DNA from 2 places in the Streptomyces asiaticus genome. Region 1 is predicted to be linked to the other one. Evidence: riboswitches for the same ligand, from Rfam matches in the RefSeq annotation. Region 1 holds a riboswitch; the other holds the start of a gene.
The links. Region 1 has a riboswitch for thiamine pyrophosphate ahead of thiO (glycine oxidase ThiO). Riboswitches for the same ligand answer to the same signal wherever they lie in the genome.
Positions count from the first base shown of each region.

Region 2: it holds a riboswitch for thiamine pyrophosphate, as region 1 does, so the genes downstream of both, KHP12_RS17720 (thiamine ABC transporter substrate-binding protein) here and thiO (glycine oxidase ThiO) in region 1, are expected to answer to the same signal.

Region 1 covers NZ_JAGSHX010000006.1:6,704,037-6,715,061, forward strand. Annotated here, with positions in the region: gene KHP12_RS36400 ((2Fe-2S)-binding protein) at 1-233, shown strand, start outside; gene bfr (bacterioferritin) at 316-831, opposite strand; gene KHP12_RS36410 (sulfite oxidase-like oxidoreductase) at 990-1,613, shown strand; gene KHP12_RS36415 (DUF4396 domain-containing protein) at 1,665-2,165, opposite strand; gene KHP12_RS36420 (deoxyribonuclease IV) at 2,258-3,133, opposite strand; gene KHP12_RS36425 (maleylpyruvate isomerase family mycothiol-dependent enzyme) at 3,239-4,048, shown strand; gene pknB (Stk1 family PASTA domain-containing Ser/Thr kinase) at 4,131-6,065, opposite strand; gene KHP12_RS36435 (SRPBCC domain-containing protein) at 6,154-6,612, opposite strand; gene KHP12_RS36440 (thiazole synthase) at 6,790-7,533, opposite strand; gene thiS (sulfur carrier protein ThiS) at 7,710-7,910, opposite strand; gene thiO (glycine oxidase ThiO) at 7,907-9,166, opposite strand; TPP riboswitch at 9,158-9,271, opposite strand; gene KHP12_RS36455 (NAD(P)/FAD-dependent oxidoreductase) at 9,665-10,918, shown strand.
Region 2 covers NZ_JAGSHX010000006.1:2,399,316-2,410,340, reverse strand. Annotated here, with positions in the region: gene tsf (translation elongation factor Ts) at 1-307, shown strand, start outside; gene pyrH (UMP kinase) at 463-1,245, shown strand; gene frr (ribosome recycling factor) at 1,350-1,907, shown strand; gene KHP12_RS17730 (phosphatidate cytidylyltransferase) at 1,907-3,076, shown strand; gene rlmN (dual-specificity RNA methyltransferase RlmN) at 3,149-4,255, shown strand; TPP riboswitch at 4,329-4,433, shown strand; gene KHP12_RS17720 (thiamine ABC transporter substrate-binding protein) at 4,429-5,502, shown strand; gene KHP12_RS17715 (ABC transporter permease) at 5,598-7,211, shown strand; gene KHP12_RS17710 (ABC transporter ATP-binding protein) at 7,212-8,249, shown strand; gene KHP12_RS17705 (LOG family protein) at 8,300-9,397, opposite strand; gene KHP12_RS17700 (hypothetical protein) at 9,503-10,759, opposite strand; gene KHP12_RS17695 (ABC transporter ATP-binding protein) at 10,741-11,025, opposite strand, start outside.

The sequences.
Region 1 (11,025 bases):
TGCGTCAGCACGCGGAATCTGGCGCGTGCACCCCGCGCCAGATCGCCGGTGCCTGCAAGGCGGGCACGGACTGCGGATCGTGCGTGCGGAAGATCCAGGCGCTGCTGGGCCGCGGTGCGTGCCCCCGGCGCGAGGCGCTGGACCCGGTCGTCCTGACCACGGCCGCGACGGCCGCGACGGCGGCGTCCGCTGCCGCTTCGCTCCCGGAGCCGACGGCGGCCGAGGCGGCCTGACCGGCGGACCGTTGGTGACCAGCGGACCGTTCGGCCTGGCCGGCGGACCGGATCGGTCGCCGCGAGTGCTGCCGCCGCGGGCTCAGTGACCCTTGCCGCTCCCGGAGTAGTTGTCGCCGTTGTCGCTGGGCTGCTCGATCTGCTGGGCGATGTAGAGGGGCTCACCGAGCTTCTCGATCAGCTCCAGCTGGGTGTCGAGATAGTCGATGTGGAGTTCCTCGTCGGCGAGGATGTACTCGAAGAGGTTCGCCGAGGTGATGTCCGCCTTGGACCGCATCAGCTCGATGCCCCGCTTGAGGCGGTCGATCGCCTCGATCTCCACCTGCCGGTCGGCCTGGAACATCTCGGTCAGCGTCTGGCCCACCCGGACATGGAAGAGCCGCTGGTAATTGGGCAGCCCATCCAGAAGAAGGATGCGGTCGGTGAGGATCTCCGCATGCTTCATCTCGTCGAAAGACTCCGACCGGGTGTATTTGGCAAGCCGAGTCCAGCCAAAGTTGTCCTGCATCTTTGAGTGCAGAAAGTACTGATTGATCGCGGTCAGCTCGCCGGTCAGCTGCTCGTTGAGGAACTCGAGGACCTCGGGGTCACCCTGCATCGGAGGGGCTCCTTCCAATCCGATCGGGAACGGCAGGTTCCGCGCATCGTCGCACCGCGCCTGTTGGGGCGTCCAGTAAGTGCACGCTTAGTACGAGTTGTGCCCGTCCCCGATGCCCTGGTCACGACCACCCCCGGCGGTCTGAGACCATGGAGCCCATGGGTCAGTCGGAAAGCCGCGAGGGGGAGCTCGCGAAGCTGCCTCCTGGGCAGCGACTGCAGCGCGGTTGGCCGGTTACGCACTATGGGCCGGTCCCCAAGTTCAGGCCGGACCGGTGGGAGTTCCGGGTCTTCGGCGCCACGGCGGACGGCGAAAAACACTGCTGGACGCATGAGGAGTTCTCGGCCCTGCCGTACTCGACGGTCGTGGCCGATCTGCACTGCGTCACCAAATTCAGCATGCTCGACGCCGAATGGGGCGGGGTTTCCTCGCTGGAGATCGTGAAGCTCGCACCGCCGGCGCCCGATGTCACCCATGTGATGGTGTGGGCCGAATACGGGTTCAGCTCGAATCTGCGGCTGTCCGACTTCATGGCGGAGACCACGATTTTCGCCACCCACAAGGACGGCGAGCTGCTCACCGCCGAGCACGGCTTTCCGGTGCGGCTGGTGGTGCCCCATCTGTACGCCTGGAAGGGCCCGAAATGGGTGCGCGGGGTGGAGTACATGACCGCCGACCGCCGCGGCTTCTGGGAGGAGCGCGGCTACCACAACATCGGCGACCCCTGGACGGAGAAGCGCTACTCCTACCAGGAGGAGCCGGGCGACGGCCCGGAGCTCTAGCTAGCCCCGGGCCGCCGGGTGGCGGGCTACAGTCGCGTCGCCGTGGCCTGGTCAGTGGTACTGGTGGACCACCGCATGTCCCTTGCCCCGACCGATCATCCACTTGTTGACCGGCGTGGTGACCAGGAACGCCACCGCGAACGACAGGGCCAGGCTGAGCCAGAAGAGAACGTCCGACAGCGTCGCGTCCATCGCGCCCGGGAAGACGACGATCGTCGCGTTGTCGGCCAGCTCCATGATCGTGATCGATACGGTGTCGGCCGCCAGTGCCACCCGCAGCGCGCTGCGCATGTCGAGCCCCGCCCGCAGCACGCCCCGCATCGTCAGGGAGTAGCCGAAGACGAAGGCGAGCACGATCGCCAGGATCATCGTCGGGACGTTGTGCCAGGCCAGGGCCGTGCCGATGGCCATGCCCACGACCTCGCCGATGGCGCAGCCGGTGAGGCAGTGCAGGGTGGCCTGCGCGGCCATCGACCAGTTGGTCGCGCCCGCGTGCTCCTCGTGGCCATGGTGCTCATGAGGTCCGCTCTGCGTGTGCTCATGCTGTCGCATGTCCGTCGTACCCCCAGCGTTGATCGCGGATTCGTCAACCGCACTCAACGCTATACCCCCTAGGGGTATTCCTCAACGCGCCGGGCGCGTTCTCAGGCCACCCCGGCGCGCAGCTCCTTCAGCCGGGCCACATCCGCCGCATGCCCCTCCGTACCGCCCGGTGTCTCGATCACCAGCGGCACCCCGTCGGTCGCGGGGTGGGCGAACAGCTCGCGGAACGGCTCCGCCCCGATGTGCCCGGCGCCGATGTTCGCGTGCCGGTCCTTGTGGGCGCCGACCACGTCCTTGGAGTCATTGGCGTGGATCAGCCTGAGCCGCCCCTCTCCGGCGACGGCCACCAGCTCGTCCAGCGTCTGCTTCACACCGCCCGGGGCGGCGAGGTCATGCCCCGCCGCGAACACATGGCAGGTGTCCAGGCAGACCCCGAGCCGGGGATGCCGGTCCAGCGCCTCGAAGTACGGCCCCAGGTCCTCCACCAGCGCGCACAGCGAGGTGCCCTGCCCGGCGGTCGGCTCCAGCAGCAGCCAGGGGTCGTCGTCCCGGGTCAGCTCGTCCAGCAGCGGCAGCACCCGCTCCCGTACCTGCGCGATCGCGGTGGCACGCGGACGTCCCCCGGTCGCCGAGCCGGTGTGGACGACCACGCCGAGCGCGCCGATCTCCCGGCCGCGCCGGAGCGAATGGCGCAGGGACGCGACGGAGCGTTCGGCCGTGGCCTCGGTGTGCGAACCGAAGTTGATCAAGTAGGGGGCGTGGACGTACACCGGTATCGACCGCTCGGCGCAGCCGGCGCGGAACGCCTCGTCCTGGGCGGGCGTACCGACGGGGGTGGCCCAGCCGCGCGGATTGGCGACGAAGACCTGGACGGTCTCGGCGCCGATGTCGGCGGCGTGCGCCAGACCGACGGTGGCCAGGCCGCCGGCCACCCGGATATGGCCGCCGATGGGGTTGCGGATGCGATGCGTACTCACGTCATCAAGGGTCCCAGGTGCGAGGGGCCCGCGTTGTCGCCCCTCGGGGGGGTATGGCTCCCGGGCCGGGGTCCGCTGTCGGTGGGCGCCCCTACTGTGACGTACATGACTCTGCTGAGCTTTGACCGTCGCTGCTCCGAGATCGTCGCGCAGACCCAGCTGCTGCGGGGCGCGATCGAGGGCGCGGATCTGACCCGTCCCGTGCCCACCTGCCCCGGCTGGAACGTCGGGCAGCTGCTGCGCCATCTCGGCGGAACCCATCGGTGGGCCGAGGAGCTGGTGCGCACCCGGGCCACGGAGGCGCTGCCCGATGAGCACTTCCGCGATCTGTCGCCGTACGCGGAGGAGGACGCGGCCGAGCTCGCCCCCTGGCTGGTCGAGGGCGCCCAGCTGCTGGCCGACACGCTGCGCGAGGCGGGGCCCGAGGCGCGGCTGTGGACCCCGGTGCCGGACTTCGGGCAGGTCGCCGGAGGGCGCGCGGACTTCTACGCCCGCCGCTTCACCCATGAGACGGCGGTCCACCGGGCCGACGCGGTCCTGGCCCTCGGCGATGAGTACACCCTCGACCAGGAGGTGGCCCTGGACGGGTTCGACGAGTGGCTGGCGCTCGGCTCGCTGCCGATGCACTTCGAGGTCCACCCCTGGATGCGCGAGCTGCTCGGCCCTGGCCGCACCCTGCACTTCCACGCGACCGACACCGCGCCGGAGGTGGCGGCGGAGTGGGTGGTCGACCTCACCGGCGACGCGATCACCTGGCGGCGGGCGCATGAGAAGGCCGCGGTCGCGGTGCGCGGGCCGCTGACCGACCTGCTGCTGATCATCTACAAGCGGCGCCCGGCCCGCGGCGCGGGCGTGGAGATCCTGGGCGATGAGAAGCTGCTGGACTTCTGGCTGGAGCGGGTCAGCTTCGGGTGAGCGGCCGGGTGGGGTCGGCTTCGGGTGAGCGGCCGGACGGATGGCATGGGCCGTCCGGCCGCTGCCATCCGTCCCCGAGCCCTCAGAACACGCCGCCCTTGGTCCTGATCGTGATCGTGCTGCCCTTGGGCGCCTTGTCGCCGCCCTCCACCGACTGGTCCTGCACCGTGTCCCCGGGGAACAGCAGCGCCTTCTGGACGTCCACCTTGAACCCGGCGTCCTCCAGCTCCGCCTTGGCGTCGTCCACGTTCTTCCCCGTGACGTCGGGCACCCCGACCATCTGCACGCCCTTGGAGATGGTCAGCGTCACCGTGTCGCCCTTGGCGGCCTTGCCGTCCGTCGACGGGGACTGCTCGGCGACCGAGCCCTTGTCCTTCTCCGAGAACACCTGCCGCTCGGCGATCTTCACCTTGAAGCCCTCGTCCTCCAGCGTGGACCGGGCGTCGTCGACCGAATCGCCCACCACATCCGGGACGTCGACCGGCTGGCCCTTGCTGACCACGATCGACACCGGCGTCTCGGGGCGGCGCACCGAGTCGGGGCCCGGGCTGGTGGAGAGGACCGAGCCCTGGGCCGTCTCACTGCTGAAGCGGCCGGTGACCTTGCCGACCGTGAGCCCCTGGTCCGCGATCTTCCGCTTGGCCTCGGCGAGCGGCATGCCCACCACATTGGGCACCTCGGCCCGCGGGCGTCCCTGGGAGACCCGGATGGTCACGGTGCCGGTGTCGCGGACGCGCTCGCCCGGGCCGGGCTTGGAGCCGATGACCTTCCCCTTGGGGATGACATCGCTGAACTCGTTGACGACCTTCACATCGAGACCCGCGCCGTGCAGCTTCTTCTCGGCCTCCGCCTGGGTCTTCCGCAGCACCGGCGGGACCTCGGTGAACTGGCCGACGCTGATGTACCAGACCCCGATGCCGAGGGCGATCGCCAGCACCACCGCGGCGGCGATCGTCACGATCCCGCGGCGCGGCAACCGGCCCCGGCCGACGCCCCGGCGGTGCCCCTCCTGCCGGGGCGGTTCCGGGGGCAGCTCCAGACGGCTGGTGTGGTTGAGCTGGTCCTGGTCGTCGACGGCCGCCGCCGGGCGCGGAATCACCGTCGTACGGTTCTCGGACCCGGCCGAGTGGTCCTCCTTGGCCTGCGGCGGCACCGCGTCCAGCTGGTCGTCGGTCAGCGCGGCCCGCACCGCCCGGGTCGTGCCCAGCAGCGCGACGGCGTCGGCGGGGCGCGCCTCGACGGCGCGCGCGGTGGCCGAGGCCACCAGCGCGTCCAGCTCCGGGGCGACCCCGGGCGCGAGGGCGGAGGGCGGCGGGACGTCCTCGTTCAGATGCTGGTAGAGGACCTGCGCCGGGGTGCTGCCGCCGTGCGGCTTGGCGCCGGTCAGCATCTCGTACAGCACCACACCACAGGCGTAGACATCGGCGCGGGTGTCGGCCGTGCCGTGCTCGATCTGCTCGGGCGCGAGATACGAGACGGTGCCGAGGACGCTGCCGGTGGAGGCGCTGGTGTTGGTGTCCACCGCCCGGACCAGGCCGAAGTCGGCGACCTTGACCCGGCCGTCGTCCCCGATCAGCACGTTCTCGGGCTTCATGTCCCGGTGGACGAAACCGGCGCGGTGGGCCGCCCCGAGCGCGGCCAGCACCGGCTCCAGGATGTCCAGCGCGGCGCGCGGATGCAGCGCCCCGCGCCCGCGGAGCACATCGCGCAGGGTGCAGCCGGAGACGTACTCCATGGCCAGATAGACATGGCCGCCGTCCGCTCCCTGGTCGTAGACGGCGACCACATTGGCGTGCGCGAGTCTCGCGACGGACTTCGCCTCCCGGATGAAGCGCTCGACGAAGGCGGCGTCGGAGGCGAGGCTCTGATGCATCACCTTCAGCGCGAGCACACGGTCCAGCCGGGTGTCGACGGCCCGGTAGACCGTCGCCATCCCGCCAACGGCGATCCGCGCCTCGATGCGGTAGCGGCCGTCGAGCTCCTGCCCGACGAGGGGGTCCTGGAGGGTCGTATCCACGGGGGAAGTCTACGAGGCGCCGATATCGGCCAGGACCGGCCGCCCCAGGTGGGGCGCGTACGTGCAGCGGAACGGTGACACCGGCGGGTCAGTTGTGCGACGCGGCGGCGATCGCGGCCAGCTCCTCCAGCGCGGAGGTCCAGGACAGCGTGGCGTACTCGGCGTGCTTGGCCTTGGCGTCGTCGGGGACGGCCAGGGCGCGGATACCGCTCTCCGCGAACCGCAGCCGGGTGCCCGGGCCCTCGGGCGAGAGCGCGAACTCCACGAGCGTGGCTTCGCCGGGGTCCGAGGGGGCGTGATCGGGCTCCAGGGCCAGCCGGAACCGGAAGAGGGCGTCCGGAACCGCCCGCTCGACCATGCCGTGGAACTCTCCGTGCTCGTCCCAGCGGAACCGGAGCCGCCCGCCGGGGTGCGGATCGATCTCGCAGCCGCCGGGGGCGTACCAGGCGCGGATGTGCTCGGGCGTGGTCAGCACCCGCCACACCCGGTCGATCGGCGCCGGTACGTACACCTCGCGCTCGATCCGGTCGTCCACGGTCACGGTCACGGCGACCACCTCCGGGCTGTGGGCTGCTCCCTCCCTCCACGGTAGGGCCCCGGGGGGCCCGGACGCCCCGAAGGGGCGCGGGGCTGTGTCGATGTGCGGCTCCGCCGCGCGGGCGCGACCAGCCACGACGGCGCCGCAGTCGGCCGGCGACGCATCGTGACACGTCCAGCGGAGCGCTCAGCCGAAGGCCGGGCGCTCGGGGTCAAGGGCGGCCAGGCCCTCCGCCGGGCTCGACGCCTCGGCGAAGTGGCGGCGCGGGATCCGGCCCGCCCGGTGGGCCAGCCGGCCCGCCTCCACCGCGTACCGCATCGCCCCCGCCATCAGCTCCGGCTCCTGGGCCCGGGTGACGGCCGAGGCGAGCATCACCGCCGCGCACCCCAGCTCCATGGCCAGCGCGGCGTCCGACGCCGTGCCCGCGCCCGCGTCCAGGATCACCGGCACGGTGGCCCGCTCGGTGATCAGCTGGAAGTTGTGCGGATTGCGGATGCCGAGCCCGGAGCCGATCGGGGAGCCGAGCGGCATGATCGCGGCGCAGCCGATGTCCTCCAGCTTCCGGGCCAGGATCGGATCGTCGTTGGTGTACGGCAGGACCGTGAACCCGTCGTCCACCAGGGTCTCGGCGGCGTCCAGCAGCTCGATCGGATCGGGGAGCAGGGTGCGCTCGTCGGCGACCACCTCCAGCTTCACCCAGTCCGTGCCCAGCGCCTCCCGGGCGAGGCGGGCGGTGAGCACGGCCTCACCGGCGGTGAAACACCCGGCGGTGTTGGGCAGCGGGCGGATCCCGTGTCGGTTGAGCACGGAGAGCACGGACCCCTGCACCGTCGGATCGAGGCGCCGCATCGCGACGGTCGTCAGCTCGGTGCCCGAGGCCAGCAGCGAACGCTCCAGGATCTCCAGACTGGGCGCGCCGCCCGTGCCCATGATCAGCCGGGAGCCGAACTCGGTCCCGGCGATGGTGAGCGGATCGGGCGCGGTGAGCGAGGCGCGGTCGGCGGCGCCGTGGGCCGTCGTGGCGTCGGGGGTGGTGGTGACGGCTGTGGTGGCCGGGGTGGTGGTCGTGGTGGTCGTGGTGGTCGTGATGGGAGCCATGGGTGGGATCAGCCTCCTTGGACCGCGGTGAGGACCTCGACGCGATCACCGTCGCCGAGCGAGGTCGCGGACCACTGGGTGCGCGGGACAACCGTTTCATTGACGGCGGCGGCGACACCCGAGGGCGCCTGGGTGAGGGTCGCGACGAGCCGGTCGAGCGTGGTGCCCTCGGGCACCTCGCGAGGCTCGCCGTTGACGGAGACGGTCATGTGTACTGCTCCTGTGCTGGGGACTGCGCGGCGCCGGGGGCACCGGGAGAGGGCGCCACCGGGGGAGCCGCGAAGCGCTGCGGGCTGAACGGCTGGGCCTCCGGGGGGAGTTCTCCGCTGGTGAGGGCCTCGGCCATGACATCGCCGGTGATCGGGGTGAGGAGCACACCGTTGCGGAAGTGGCCGGTGGCCAGCAACAGCCCCGGCAGCGCGGTCGGGCCGAGCATCGGGGCGTTGTCGGGGGAGCCGGGGCGCAGTCCGGCGGACGTCTCCACCAGCGGCAGTTCGGTGATGCCGGGCACCACCTCATGGGCGTCCCGCAGCAGTTCGTACACCCCGCCCGCGGTGACCGTGGTGTCCCAGCCCAGCTCCTCGCTGGTCGCGCCGATGACCAGCTCGCCGTTCTCGCGCGGCACCAGGTAGACCGGCCCGCCGCGCACCACGGCCCGTACGGTCCGGGAGAGGAACGGCGCGTACCGCTCGGGCACCGACAGCCGCACCACCTGCCCCTTGACGGGCCGTACGGGCGGCAGGACGTCCTCAGGAACGCCCGCGAGCCGTCCGCTGAGGCTGCCCGCGGCCAGTACGGTCCGCTCGGCGGCCAGGCGCGTACCCCCGGTCAGCTCGACCCCGGTGGCGCGGTCGCCGTCCAGCAGCAGCCGCTCCGCGCGGTGGCGGTGGAAGGCGACCCCGGCCCGCTCGCACGCGGTGAGCAGCGCCGCCGTCAGCCGCCGCGGATCCACCTGGTGGTCACCGGCGACACGCAGCCCGCCGTGTACGCCCGGCGAGAGCATCGGCTCCAGACGGCGGCACTCACGCCCCGTCAGCCACTCGGACTCCAGCCCGAGTCCCTGCTGGAAGGTGTGGAGCTCGCGCAGATGGGCGCGGTCGTCGGCGTCGAACGCGACGGCGAGCGTGCCGCTCGCGCGGTGGCCCACGTCCTGGCCGCCGGCCTCCTCGAGCTCGGCCACGAAGTCCGGATAGCGGCGCGCGGAGGCCATGTTGAGGCGGAGCAGGGTCTGCTCGCCGTAGTGCAGCTCGGTGACGGCCGCCAGCATCCCGGCCGCGACCCAGGCGGCTCCGCCGCCGGGCGCCGGGTCGACGAGCGCGGTACGCAGCCCGCGCTGGGCCGCCCGCCAGGCCGTGACCAGCCCGATGATGCCGCCCCCGATGACGAGGGCGTCGTAGCGTCCGCCGGGTGGCGGCCCGCTGGATGTGTGAGGTCCGTCGTCGTGACCTGGTGCGTGCGTGGACACGCTGCCCCTCCCTTCGCCGGCATGACCCGGATCAGGTTCGTACGGTCGGAGGCCGTTCCAGCCTCCCTCTCAGCCCGGTCCGCCCGGGCTCCCGCGAGTGCTCTGCCCCGCCACCCTAGTACGCGCCCCGAACCACCCGAAAGACCAGCCGCCCCCGGCCTCTCGCAGGGGGCACCTCCCAGCGGCAGCTGGGGGAGTTCGAGGAACGGGTCCGGGGGCGGAGCCCCGCGGCCCCAGCCCGTCCGGCGCCCCGCAACCCCAGCCCCTCCGGCGCTTGAGGAGCGGGGTCCGGGGCGGAGCCCCGGCGGGGGGCGAGGGGGACGGAGCCCCATCGTTTCGGGAAGGGGCGGGGTGGGGGCTCACCGCCGGAGGCGCCCACAAACCCGCGCACCGTCCGGCCCCGCACCCCCCACCCACCCCCGTCCGACCCCCACTCTGTGTCCGACCTCTCGCAAGCCGTTCTCCAGTCCGCCCCACCAGCCGCAATACAGTGATCGTGTGAGCGATGAGACGACGACGAAGCCGTCCTCGAACGGCCCCGGACAGCGCGTGGTGATCGTCGGCGCGGGCATGGCGGGGGTGCAAACCGCCGTCGCGCTGCGCGAACACGGCTGGACCGGGGGGATCGTCCTGCTGGGCGCGGAGCCCCACCAGCCCTACGACCGCCCCCCGCTGTCCAAGGCCGTACTGCTCGGAAAGGCCGAGGGCTCGACGCTCGACGTGGACTTCGCCGGGCTCGGCATCGGCCTGCGGCTCGGCGTCGAGGTCACCGGCCTGCGCCCGGACAAGCGGCTCGTCGAGACCGCGACCGGCCAGCTCCCGTACGACGTCCTGGTGATCGCCACCGGCGCCGAGCCGATCCCGCTGCCGGGCAGCGAGGGAGAGCCCGGCGTCCATCTGCTGCGCACGCTGGACGACGCCGAGCGGTTGCGCCCGGTGCTCGCCCGGCAGCGCGAGATCGCGGTCGTGGGGGCGGGCTGGATCGGCGCGGAGTTCGCCACCGCGGCACGCGAGGCGGGCTGCGCCGTGACCGTCGTCGAGGCCGCCGACCGGCCGCTGGCGGGCGCGCTCCCGGCCGAGGTCGCGGCCCCCATGGCGGCCTGGTACGAGGACTACGGCGCCCGGCTGGTCACGGGGGCCCCAGTGGCCTCGGTCGACGAGAGCGGGCTGCTGCTCGGCGACGGCACCCGGCTGCGCGCGGGCGCGGTGGTCGTCGGGATCGGGGCCCGGCCCGCCACGGACTGGCTCGCGGGCTCGGGCGTGGAGCTGGCCGAGGACCGCTCCGTCGCCGCCGACGACCGGCTGCGCACCTCCGCGCCGGACGTCTACGCGGTCGGCGACTGCGCCTCCTTCCCGTCCGCCCGCTACGGAACGCGGCTGCTGGTGCACCACTGGGACAACGCGCTCCAGGGCCCGCGCACCGTCGCCGCCAACGTGGTGGGGAGCCGGACGGCCGCCCACTTCCCGGGTGTGGTCTACGACCCGGTGCCGTACTTCTGGTCCGAGCAGTTCGGGCGCTTCGTGCAGTACGCCGGGCACCACTCGGAGGCCGACGAGCTGGTCTGGCGCGGCGATCCGGCGGGCGCCGCCTGGTCGGTGTGCTGGCTGCGCGAGGGCGCCCTGGTCGCCCTGCTGGCCGTCGGCCGTCCGCGCGATCTGGCCCAGGGGCGCAAGCTGATCGAGCGCGGCGCCCGGCTGGACCGGACGCGGGCCGAGGACCCCTCGGTGCCGCTGAAGTCGGCCGTCCTCTGACCGGCGGGCCGACCGCCGGTCGGCCACCGGCCGACGCGCCCGGGGGCGGGGCGGGCGGCCCGCGCGGCGGACGCCCGGCTACCCACTGTCAGTCCCAGATGGCAGGC
Region 2 (11,025 bases), 4.3 Mb from region 1:
CGCCACGGTCGCCAAGGACGTCGCGCAGCACATCGCCGCCTTCGCCCCGAAGTTCCTCACCCGCGACGAGATCCCGGCCGAGACGGTCGAGAACGAGCGCCGGGTCGCCGAGGCCACCGCCCGCGAGGAGGGCAAGCCCGAGGGCGCCCTGCCGAAGATCGTCGAGGGTCGCGTTACCGGCTTCTTCAAGGAGAACGTGCTGGTGGACCAGCCGTTCGCCAAGGACAACAAGAAGTCCGTCCAGAAGATCCTGGACGAGGCCGGTGTCTCGCTCAAGCGCTTCGCCCGTTTCCGCGTCGGCGTCTGAGCCGAGCAGCGAATGACCGGCGACCCCGATAGGGTCGTAGGCAGCCAACCGTCGACCGGTCGGCCGCAGATGTGACGAGGAGGCCATTGCCGCAGAGGTCGTAACAGGACCCGTCCGGCAGTGGCCTTCTTCGTATGTGCACGAGGAGATCTCCAATGAATCACGGCGCGGACGCCAAACAGGCCGCCGATGACAAGAAGGCGCACGGCGCGGTCCCACACGGTCGCTTCCTGCTGAAGCTGTCCGGCGAGGCGTTCGCCGGTGGCGGGGGACTCGGTGTCGACCCCGATGTCGTGCACGCCATCGCCCGCGAGGTCGCCGCCGTGGTCAGGGACGGTGCCGAAATCGCCATCGTCATCGGCGGCGGTAACTTCTTCCGCGGTGCGGAGTTGCAGCAGCGCGGTATGGACCGGGCCCGCTCGGACTACATGGGCATGCTCGGAACCGTCATGAACTGTCTCGCCCTCCAGGACTTCCTGGAAAAGGAGGGCATCGACTCCCGCGTCCAGACCGCCATCACCATGGGCCAGGTCGCGGAGCCGTACATTCCGCTGCGTGCGGTGCGCCATCTGGAGAAGGGGCGTGTGGTCATCTTCGGCGCGGGTATGGGTATGCCGTACTTCTCCACGGACACCACCGCGGCCCAGCGAGCGCTGGAGATCGACGCGCAGGCCCTGCTCATGGGCAAGAACGGCGTGGACGGGGTCTATGACTCCGACCCCGCCCGCAACCCCGACGCGGTGAAGTTCGACGCCCTGGAGTACGGCGAGGTGATCACCCGGGACCTCAAGGTCGCCGACGCCACCGCGATCACCCTGTGCCGGGACAACAAGCTGCCCATCCTCGTCTTCGAGCTCCTGGCCGAAGGAAATATCGCGCGTGCGGTGAAGGGTGAGAAGATCGGCACGCTGGTGAGCGACCAGGGCTCCCGGGCCTGACGGCTCGAACGGGGGATGGACAACGGCCTGCCGGTCGGACACCGTGCAGGAGAAGACGCACGCAGGGGCGAGGCTCTGCTTACTGATAACACCAGGAGCAAGTGGTGATCGAAGAGATCCTCCTCGAGGCCGAGGAGAAGATGGAGAAGGCCGTTGTGGTCGCCAAGGAGGACTTCGCCGCGATCCGCACCGGGCGTGCGCACCCGGCGATGTTCAACAAGATCGTGGCGGACTACTACGGTGCGCTGACGCCGATCAATCAGCTGGCGTCGTTCTCGGTGCCGGAGCCGCGGATGGCCGTGGTCACGCCGTTCGACAAGACCGCGCTCCGCAATATCGAGCAGGCGATCCGGGACTCCGATCTGGGCGTCAACCCGAGCAATGACGGCAACATCATCCGTGTGGTGTTCCCCGAGCTCACCGAGCAGCGCCGCAAGGAGTTCATCAAGGTCGCCAAGGGCAAGGGCGAGGACGCGAAGATCTCGATCCGCAGCGTCCGCCGCAAGGCCAAGGAGTCCATCGACAAGCTGATCAAGGACGGCGAGGTCGGCGAGGACGAGGGGCGCCGCGCGGAGAAGGAGCTCGACGACACCACGGCGAAGTATGTCGCGCAGGTGGATGAGCTGCTCAAGCACAAGGAAGCCGAGCTGCTCGAGGTCTGATGAACGACTCTTCCTGGGGGGCCCCACCAAGCGCCGGACTCCGGGGACCGGGCGGTCAGGGCACCTCCCCCGGCTATGGCTGGGAGGTGCCCACTTCTTCGGCGGGTCCCGCGCATGAGGTGGGTGAGGCGGCGCAAACTCGCCCCATGCCCACCGTGCCCCACGCAGGCGGCGACTCCGGCGAGGCCGCCGACCGTGACCGGGGGGCCGCTCGGCAGAGCGGCCCCCTCTTCCGCGACGAGCGGGAGCCGCAGCCCGGCCCCCGGCAGCCCGCCGGGCGCCGGCCGACGCCCCCCGACCCCGCGCCCGACCCGGCCCCTGCCGACGGCGCGGGCGGCGCCGGGCAGGGCAAGAAGAGCGCGGGCCGGAATCTGCGGGCCGCGATAGGGGTGGGCATCGGCCTCGGTGTGATCATCCTGGCCTCGCTCTTCATCTACAAGCCTGTGTTCGTCGGCGTGGTGGCGGTCGCGGTGGTGGTCGGGCTCTGGGAGCTGACCTCGCGGCTGACCGAGCGCAAGGACATCCGGGTCCCCCTGGTGCCGCTCGCCGTCGGCGGGGTCGCCATGGTCGTCGCCGGCTATGTGCGCGGTGCCCAGGGCGCGGTGGTGGCGGTCGCCCTTACGGCGCTCGCGGTGCTGGTCTGGCGGATGACCGAGCCGCCCGACAACTACCTCAGGGATGTCACGGCGGGCGTCTTCGCCGCCTTTTACGTGCCGTTTCTGGCCACTTTCGTGGCGCTGATGCTCGACACCGACGACGGTCCGTGGCGGGTCCTGACCTTCCTGCTGCTGACCGTGGTCAGCGATACCGGTGCGTACGCGGTGGGCTGGCGCTTCGGCAAGCATCCGCTGGCTCCGCGCATCAGCCCCGGCAAGACCCGCGAGGGACTGCTGGGCGCGGTGACCTTCGCGATGGTCGCGGGCGCCCTGTGCATGCAGTACCTCATCGACGACGGCGTCTGGTGGCAGGGCCTGCTGCTCGGCCTCGCCGCCGCGGTCAGCGCGACCCTCGGCGACCTCGGCGAGTCCATGATCAAGCGCGACCTCGGCATCAAGGACATGGGCAAGCTGCTGCCCGGCCATGGCGGGATCATGGACCGGCTCGACTCGCTGCTGCCCACCGCCCCGGTGGTGTGGCTGCTGCTGGTGATCTTCGTGGGCGGCGGCTGACCACGCCCGCCCACGGGCCCCGCGCCACTCCCGGCGCGGGGCCCTTCGTACGTCTGCGACACTGGGTGAACCATGCCTAAGCCCGGAGAACTCACCTTCGTCGCGCCGCGTGGGGCCAAGAAGCCCCCGCGGCATCTTGCCGACCTCACGCCCACCGAGCGCCGGGAGGCCGTCGCCGCCCTCGGGGAGAAGCCCTTCCGGGCAGGTCAGGTGTCGCGTCACTACTTCGCGCGCTATGCCGACGACCCCGCTCAGTGGACCGACATCCCCGCCGCAGCGCGCGAGAAGCTGGCCGCCGGGCTGCTGCCGGATCTGATGAGCGTGGTGCGGCACATCAGCTGTGACGACGACACCACGCGCAAGACGCTGTGGCGGCTGTTCGACGGCACGCTCGTGGAGTCCGTTCTGATGCGCTACCCGGACCGGGTCACCATGTGCATCAGCTCACAGGCGGGCTGCGGGATGAACTGCCCGTTCTGCGCCACCGGGCAGGCGGGGCTGGACCGCAATCTGTCCACCGCCGAGATCGTGCACCAGATCGTCGACGGGATGCGGGCCCTGCGGGACGGGGAGATCCCCGGTGGTCCGGCCCGGCTGTCCAACATCGTCTTCATGGGCATGGGCGAGCCGCTGGCCAACTACAACCGCGTCGTCGGGGCCATCCGTCGGCTCACCGACCCCGAGCCCGACGGCATCGGCCTGTCGCAGCGCGGTATCACCGTCTCCACCGTCGGCCTCGTCCCGGCGATGCTGCGGTTCGCCGACGAGGGCTTCAAGTGCCGGCTCGCGGTGTCGCTGCACGCGCCCGACGACGAGCTGCGCGACACCCTCGTGCCGGTCAACACCCGCTGGAAGGTGCGCGAGGTCCTGGACGCCGCGTGGGAGTACGCGGAGAAGTCCGGCCGCCGGATCTCCATCGAGTACGCGCTGATCAAGGACATCAACGACCAGGCGTGGCGCGCCGATCTGCTCGGCCGGCTGCTCAAGAGCCACCGGGTGCATGTGAACCTCATCCCGCTCAACCCGACGCCCGGCTCCAAGTGGACGGCATCCCGGCCCGAGGACGAGAAGGCGTTCGTGGCGGCCCTGGAGGCCCATGGGGTGCCGGTGACCGTGCGGGACACCCGGGGCCAGGAGATCGACGGAGCCTGCGGGCAGCTGGCGGCTTCGGAGCGCTGAGCACCGGCTGATACGGTGCCTGGGCATCGTCGCATCATGCGATCGTCATAGAAGCGAACATCCGTACAAGTGAACATTCCGACAGGGGAGCGCTCAGAGCGCTGAGAGTGCGGCACGGCCGCAGACCCTCGGACCTGATCCGGGTCATACCGGCGTAGGGAGTCAGCATCACCATGAACAGCCAGCTTCGGCGTGCCATCTCCGCCGCTCTCCTCGGCTCCCTGGCCCTGAGTGCGCTCGCCGGCTGCGGCGAGGACACCAAGAGCGGTTCGGACTCCAAGACGGTCACCCTGGTCACGCATGACTCGTTCGCGGCCTCCAAGGCGGTGCTCAAGGAGTTCACCAAGGAGACCGGCTACAAGGTGCGCGTGCAGGCCGGGGGCGACGCCGGAGCCGCCGTCAACCAGGCGATCCTGTCCAAGGGCCACCCCCAGGGCGATGTGTTCTTCGGCGTCGACAACACGCTCCTCTCCCGCGCGCTCGACAACGACCTGTTCGCCCCCTACACGGCGAAGGGCCTCGACAAGGTCCCGGCGGCCCTTCGGCTCGACCGGGCCGAGCATCGCGTCACCCCCGTCGACTTCGGCGACATCTGCGTCAACTACGACCGGAAGTACTTCGCCGACAAGAAGCTGACGCCGCCCCGGACGCTGGACGATCTGACCAGGCCCGCCTACAAGAACCTCCTGGTCACCGAGAACGCGGCCACCTCGTCCCCCGGTCTGGGCTTCCTCCTCGCCACGGCCGCGAAGTACGGCGACGACGGCTGGAAGGGCTACTGGAAGAAGCTGCGGACCAACGGCGTCGAGGTCGTCGACGGCTGGGAGCAGGCGTATTACGATCGGTTCTCCGGCTCGGCCGGCGGTGGCAAGGGCGACCGGCCGCTCGTCGTCTCCTACGCCTCCAGCCCGCCCGCCGAGGTGGCCGACGCCAAGAGCAAGCCCGCGAAGGCCCCCACCGGGGTGGCGACGGGCACCTGCTTCCGGCAGGTGGAGTTCGCCGGGCTGCTGAACGGCGCGGGCAACACCAAGGGCGGCAAGGCGCTGCTGGACTTCCTGCTGAGCAAGCGGTTCCAGGAGGATGTCCCGCTGAACATGTACGTCAACCCGGCGCGCGAGGACGCCGAGCTGCCGGAGCTGTTCACCCGATACGGGGTCAGGATCGCCGACTCGGCCACCCTGGCGCCGCAGAAGATCGCCAAGAACCGTGAGTCGTGGGTCAAGACATGGTCCTCGCTGGTCCTGTAGAGCCCCGCGAGAACCGTAAGGCGGCCGACGGCCGCCGTAAGGCCGACAGGGCGGACCGCGGCGGCCGTCGCGCGACCGCCCTCCGGCTCGCTCTGATGGCGGTGCCGCTCGCCTTCTTCGCGGTCTTCTTCGCCTATCCCGTGGCCGCCATCGTCACCCGGGGGCTGCGCGTCGACGGGCGGTGGCGGTTCGGCCGGATCTCCGAGGTGGTGAGCGATCCGGCGACGCTGGACGTCCTGTGGTTCACCTGCTGGCAGGCGGTCGCGTCGACCGCCCTCACGCTCGCGGTGGCGCTGCCCGGCGCCTATGTCTTCGCCCGCTTCGACTTCCCCGGCAAGGGGCTGCTGCGGGCCGTGGTGACCGTGCCGTTCGTCCTGCCGACCGTCGTCGCCGGATCGGCCTTCCTGGCCCTGCTCGGCCGGGGCGGGCTGCTGGACGAGCTGTGGGGGGTGCGGCTCGACACCTCCGTTTGGGCGATCCTCCTGGCCCATGTCTTCTTCAACTACGCGGTCGTCGTCCGGACCGTGGGCGGGCTGTGGGCTCAGCTCGACCCGCGCCAGGAGGAGGCCGCGCGGGTGCTCGGCGCGAGTCGGCTCTCGGCCTGGCGCCGGGTGACGCTGCCCGCGCTGGCGCCCGCCGTGGCCGCCGCCGCGCTGATGGTGTTCCTGTTCACCTTCACCTCCTTCGGCGTGATCCAGATCCTGGGCGGCCCCCGCTACGCCACCCTTGAGGTGGCGATCTACCGGGAGACCGCGCAACTGCTCGACCTCCCCACGGCCGCGGTGCTGACCCTCGTCCAGTTCGCCGCGGTCGCGGCCGTGTTGGCTCTGCACGCGTGGACCGTAAGGCGCCGCGAGAGCGCCCTGCGGCTCGTCGACCCGGGCCGCACCGCGCGCCGCCCGACGGGCCCGGCCCAGTGGGCGCTGCTGTGGGGCGTGCTGGCGGTGGTCGCGCTGCTGATCGTGACCCCGCTCGCGGTGCTGGCGGAGCGTTCGCTGAACGGACCGGACGGCTACGGCTTCACCTACTACGAGGCGCTGCGGTCCTCCGCCGACAGCGGGGGCACCTTCTTCGTGGCGCCCATGGAGGCCGTCGGGAACTCCCTGTGGTACGCGGCGGTCGCCACCGTCTTCGCCCTCGTCGTGGGCGGTCTCGCCGCCGCCGCGCTCACCCGTAAGGCGGGCAGGCTGGTACGGGGCTTCGACGCGCTGCTGATGCTGCCGCTGGGCACCTCGGCCGTCACCGTGGGATTCGGCTTCCTGATCGCCCTGGACGAGCCCCCGCTGGATCTGCGCGCCTCCTGGGTCCTGGTGCCGCTCGCCCAGGCCCTGGTGGGCGTCCCCTTCGTCGTACGGACCATGCTGCCGGTGCTGCGCGCGGTGGACCACCGGCTCCGGGAGGCGGCGGCCGTGCTCGGGGCGTCACCGTGGAAGGTCTGGCGGGAGGTGGACCTGCCGCTGGTCGGACGGGCCGTGGCGGTCGCGGCGGGCTTCGCGTTCGCCGTGTCCCTGGGCGAGTTCGGGGCCACGGTCTTCATCGCGCGTCCCGACCATCCGACCCTGCCGGTGGCCATCGCCCGCTTCCTGGGCCGGGCCGGACAGCTCACCTACGGGCAGGCGATGGCCCTGAGCACGATCCTGATGCTGGTCTGCGCCGGATCGCTGCTGGCGCTCGAGCGCATCCGCACCGACCGTTCCGGAGAGTTCTGAATGACGCTGCTGCGACTGGACGAGGTGACCGTAAGGTTCGGCCGGCGCGACGCGCTGGACGCCGTGGACCTGGAGGTCGCCGAGCACGAGACGGTCTGTGTGCTGGGCCCGAGCGGAAGCGGTAAGTCCACCATGCTGCGCGTGGTGGCCGGGCTGGAGCGCCCCGACACCGGCCGGGTGTCGCTCGCCGGACGCGACCAGAGCGGGGTGCCCACGCACCGGCGCGGCGTGGGGCTGATGTTCCAGGACCACCAGCTGTTCCCGCAGCGGGACGTGGGCGGCAACGTCGCCTTCGGGCTGCGGATGCGTGGGGTGGGCCGCGCGGAGGCGGACCGCCGGGTCGCCGAACTGCTGGAACTGGTGGGGCTGCCGGGCGCCCAGCGCCGCCCCGTCGACTCGCTCTCCGGCGGTGAGCAGCAGCGGGTGGCGCTCGCCCGCGCGCTGGCCCCGCGGCCCAAGCTGCTGATGCTGGACGAGCCGCTGGGACAGCTCGACCGCGGACTGCGGGAGCGGCTGGTGGTGGAGCTCCGCGAGCTCTTCGAACGGCTGGGCACCACCGTCCTCGCGGTCACCCACGACCAGGGGGAGGCGTTCGCCCTCGCGGACCGGGTGGTGGTGATGGAGAACGGCCGGATCGCCCAGACCGGCACCCCGCTGGAGGTGTGGCAGCGGCCCGCCAACGAGTTCGTCGCCCGCTTCCTCGGCTTCGACAATGTGGTCGAGGCGATCGTGCACGGTGAGGCCGCCGACACCGTATGGGGCAAGCTGCCCGTGCCGCCCGGCTCCCGGCCCGGCCCCGGCAGGCTGCTGGTACGCCCGGCCGGTGTGCGGCTGACGGACCCCGGGGAGGGGCTGGCGTGCACCGTGGCGGCGCGCACCTTCCGCGGCGACCATGTGTCGCTCATCCTGCGGCTGTCGGACCGGGCCGCGCCGCGTCTGGAGGCGTCCTGCGCCCTGCGGGACGCCCCGGAGGCGGGGGCCAGGGTCGGGGCGGTCATCGACCCGGCCGACGTGGTGCTCCTGGACCCCGAGCCCTGACGCCTGGGCCCCTCGCCTCCCCTGGTACTCGGCGCTTCCTCGACGCCGGCTCAGCCCAGCATCGACAGCAGCGCCTCGGGCGCTTCGTCCACCGAGTCCACCAGGGCGATACGGGCCTTCATGGACCGTCCCTCCGCGAGCGCTTCGAGCAGCGGCCAGGTCGGCAGCCGCCGGGTCCAGTGGTCGCGGTCCACCAGCACCATCGGGGTCGGCTCACCGCGCGACTCGTAGTAGTTCGGCGTCGCGTTGTCGAAGATCTCCTGGACGGTCCCGGCGGCGCCCGGCAGGAAGACCACGCCCGCGGTCGAGCGCGCCAGCAACCCGTCCTCACGGGTGGCGTTGGCGAAGTACTTGGCGATGTGCGAGGCGAACGCGTTCGGCGGCTCATGCCCGTAGAACCAGGTGGGGATGCCGACCGACGCCCCGCCGTCCGGCCAGCGCTCGCGCACCGCGAAGGCGGCCTCGGCCCAGGCCCCGATGGACGGCCGGAAGGAGGGCGTCTTGCCGAGCAGTTCGAGCGCCTCGTCCAGCACCGCGTCGTCGTGCGGGGCCGCGTAGGCGCCGAGGTTCGCGGCCTCCATCGCGCCCGGCCCGCCGCCCGTAGCGACCGTGAGACCGGTCCGTGCCAGGGCCCGGCCGAGCCGTGCGGCGCCCGCGAATCCGTCGGAGCCGCGCTCGAGCGCGTGGCCGCCCATGACGCCCACCACCCGCGTCCCGACGAGGAATTCGTCGAGCGCGTCGGAGACCGCGTCGTCGTGGATGGAGCGCAGCATCGAGGCGAAGATGTCGCCGTCGGTCTTGGTCCGCTGGAACCAGGCGTAGGCGAGCGCGTCCGGCGTCCGCGCGTAACCCTGTTCGGTGAGGCCCTCGAAGAGCTCCGCGGGGGAGTAGAGGGTGCCGCGGTACGGATCGAACGGCAGATCAGGCACCGGTGGGAACACCAGCGCGCCCCCGGCCCTGACCTTCGCCGCCGCCTCGGTCTCCATCGGGCAGCCGAGGAAGACGGATTCGCTGGTGTCGGTGGAGAGGAGCGCGGCCGTACGGCCTGTCAGGTCCACGGACTGGACCCGGAACCCGGCCAGGGTGCCGCGGGCGACGACCTGGTCGAACTCCTCGATGGACTCTATTTCCCGGTCTGGTTCCTGCACGCCGACATGCTAATCACACTGGAGGTAGGGGGCTGTGGATTGTGGCCATCGTGACCGGGCCGCCTGGCCGCACAATCCAGGCATGAACACCGACACCCGGGATTTTCAGCGGTGGAACGGCATCGCCGTGAGATGCGCCACCACCCACACCAGCGGCACCAGAAGCGCCAGCAGAGCCGTCGCGCGCAGCGCGGCCGCCCCGCGGAGCAGCCGGGCCGGGGCGCCGAGGCGGAAGAGGGCGGCCGTCGTGCGCTCACGCGCGTTCCTCGCTTCCACGACCGCGGTCAGGGTCGTGGCCGCGGCGCACAGCGTGACCAGGGCCGCGCCCAGACCCGTGAGCGGGCCGAAGGCATGGGTGCCGGACGGCCCGGAGGCCCTTCCGTACAGTTCGAGGACGGTGAATCCGGCGGCGGCCAGGGCGCACAGCGCGCCGATCGGGCGTCCGATCAGCCCGGCCTCCTGCTGGAGCATCCGCCCGGCCAGCAGCCGCAGCACGCCAGGCCGCCCGACGGCCAGCAGCCTGCCGCACAGATGGGTGAGGCCGGGTCCGGCCAGCACCAGCCCGAGCGCGGCCAGGGCCCAGCCGCCCACCACACCGGGTGGGCTGCCGCCGAGCCGGCCCGGCACGGCGAGCAGGGCGTCGGGGAGCGGGGGCGCTTTACCGCTCGCGTACGCCTGTAGGGCGAGTCCGGCCGCGGTCAGGGCGATGCCCCAGGGAAGTCCGGAGGTGGCCTGGTGGGGCCGGGGCGCGACCGGCCCCGTCACGACGGTGGGCCGGGCCGGGGCCGCCGGGCGGCGGGCGCCCCGTGGTCCGCGGACCGGCTGGTGGACCGCCCTCGGCCGCCGGGGCCACAGCCCGGCCGCACACGCCCCACCCACCACCACGGGGACGACGGCGAGCAGCGTGACCGTACCGGCCAGGGGCAGCGGACGACCGGCGCCGAGCAGCCGATCGGCTGCCCCGCTTCCGGCCCAGTCCAGCCAGGATGCCCCGAGGTCACCGCGCAGATGCAGGAAGACCAGCAGCGCCAGCACCCCGCCGAGCGCGCAGGAGGCCGCCATCGAGACCGCCGCGAGCAGCGCCGCCCGGGCCGGGCCGGCTCCGGCCGCCGCGAAACCGGGGCCGGGGCCGGTGCTGGGGTCGGCGCGGCCCACGGCGATGGCCAGCTGGACGGTCGCGGCCAGCGGTACGAGGCACCACAGCAGCCGCACCACCGCGCCCTGCGAGTCGTCCGGATGGCCGGAGGCGAACCCGAGGGCGCTCAGCAGCAGAAAGCTCGCGCCCGCCGCCGCGACGGTGACCAGCGACCGCCGCAGCAGCACCGACGGGCGGGCGCCGCGCGCTAGGCGGAGGCTGAGCACGCGGCCCTGCCTTCCGCCTCGGAGGGGTCCGAGCCCACCCGGCGCCCGTCGAGCAGGGCGACGGTGTGGTCGGCGAGGGTGGCCACCTCCTGGTCGTGCGTCGCGAGGACCACGGTGATGCCGTGGGAGCGGGCCGCCGAGGTGAGGGCGCGCAGCACCTGGCCGCGGTCGGCCTGGTGCAGCGGGGCGGTGGGCTCGTCGGCGAAGAGCACACTGGGCCCGGCGACCAGCGCGCGGGCGAGCGCGACCCGCTGGCGCTGCGACTG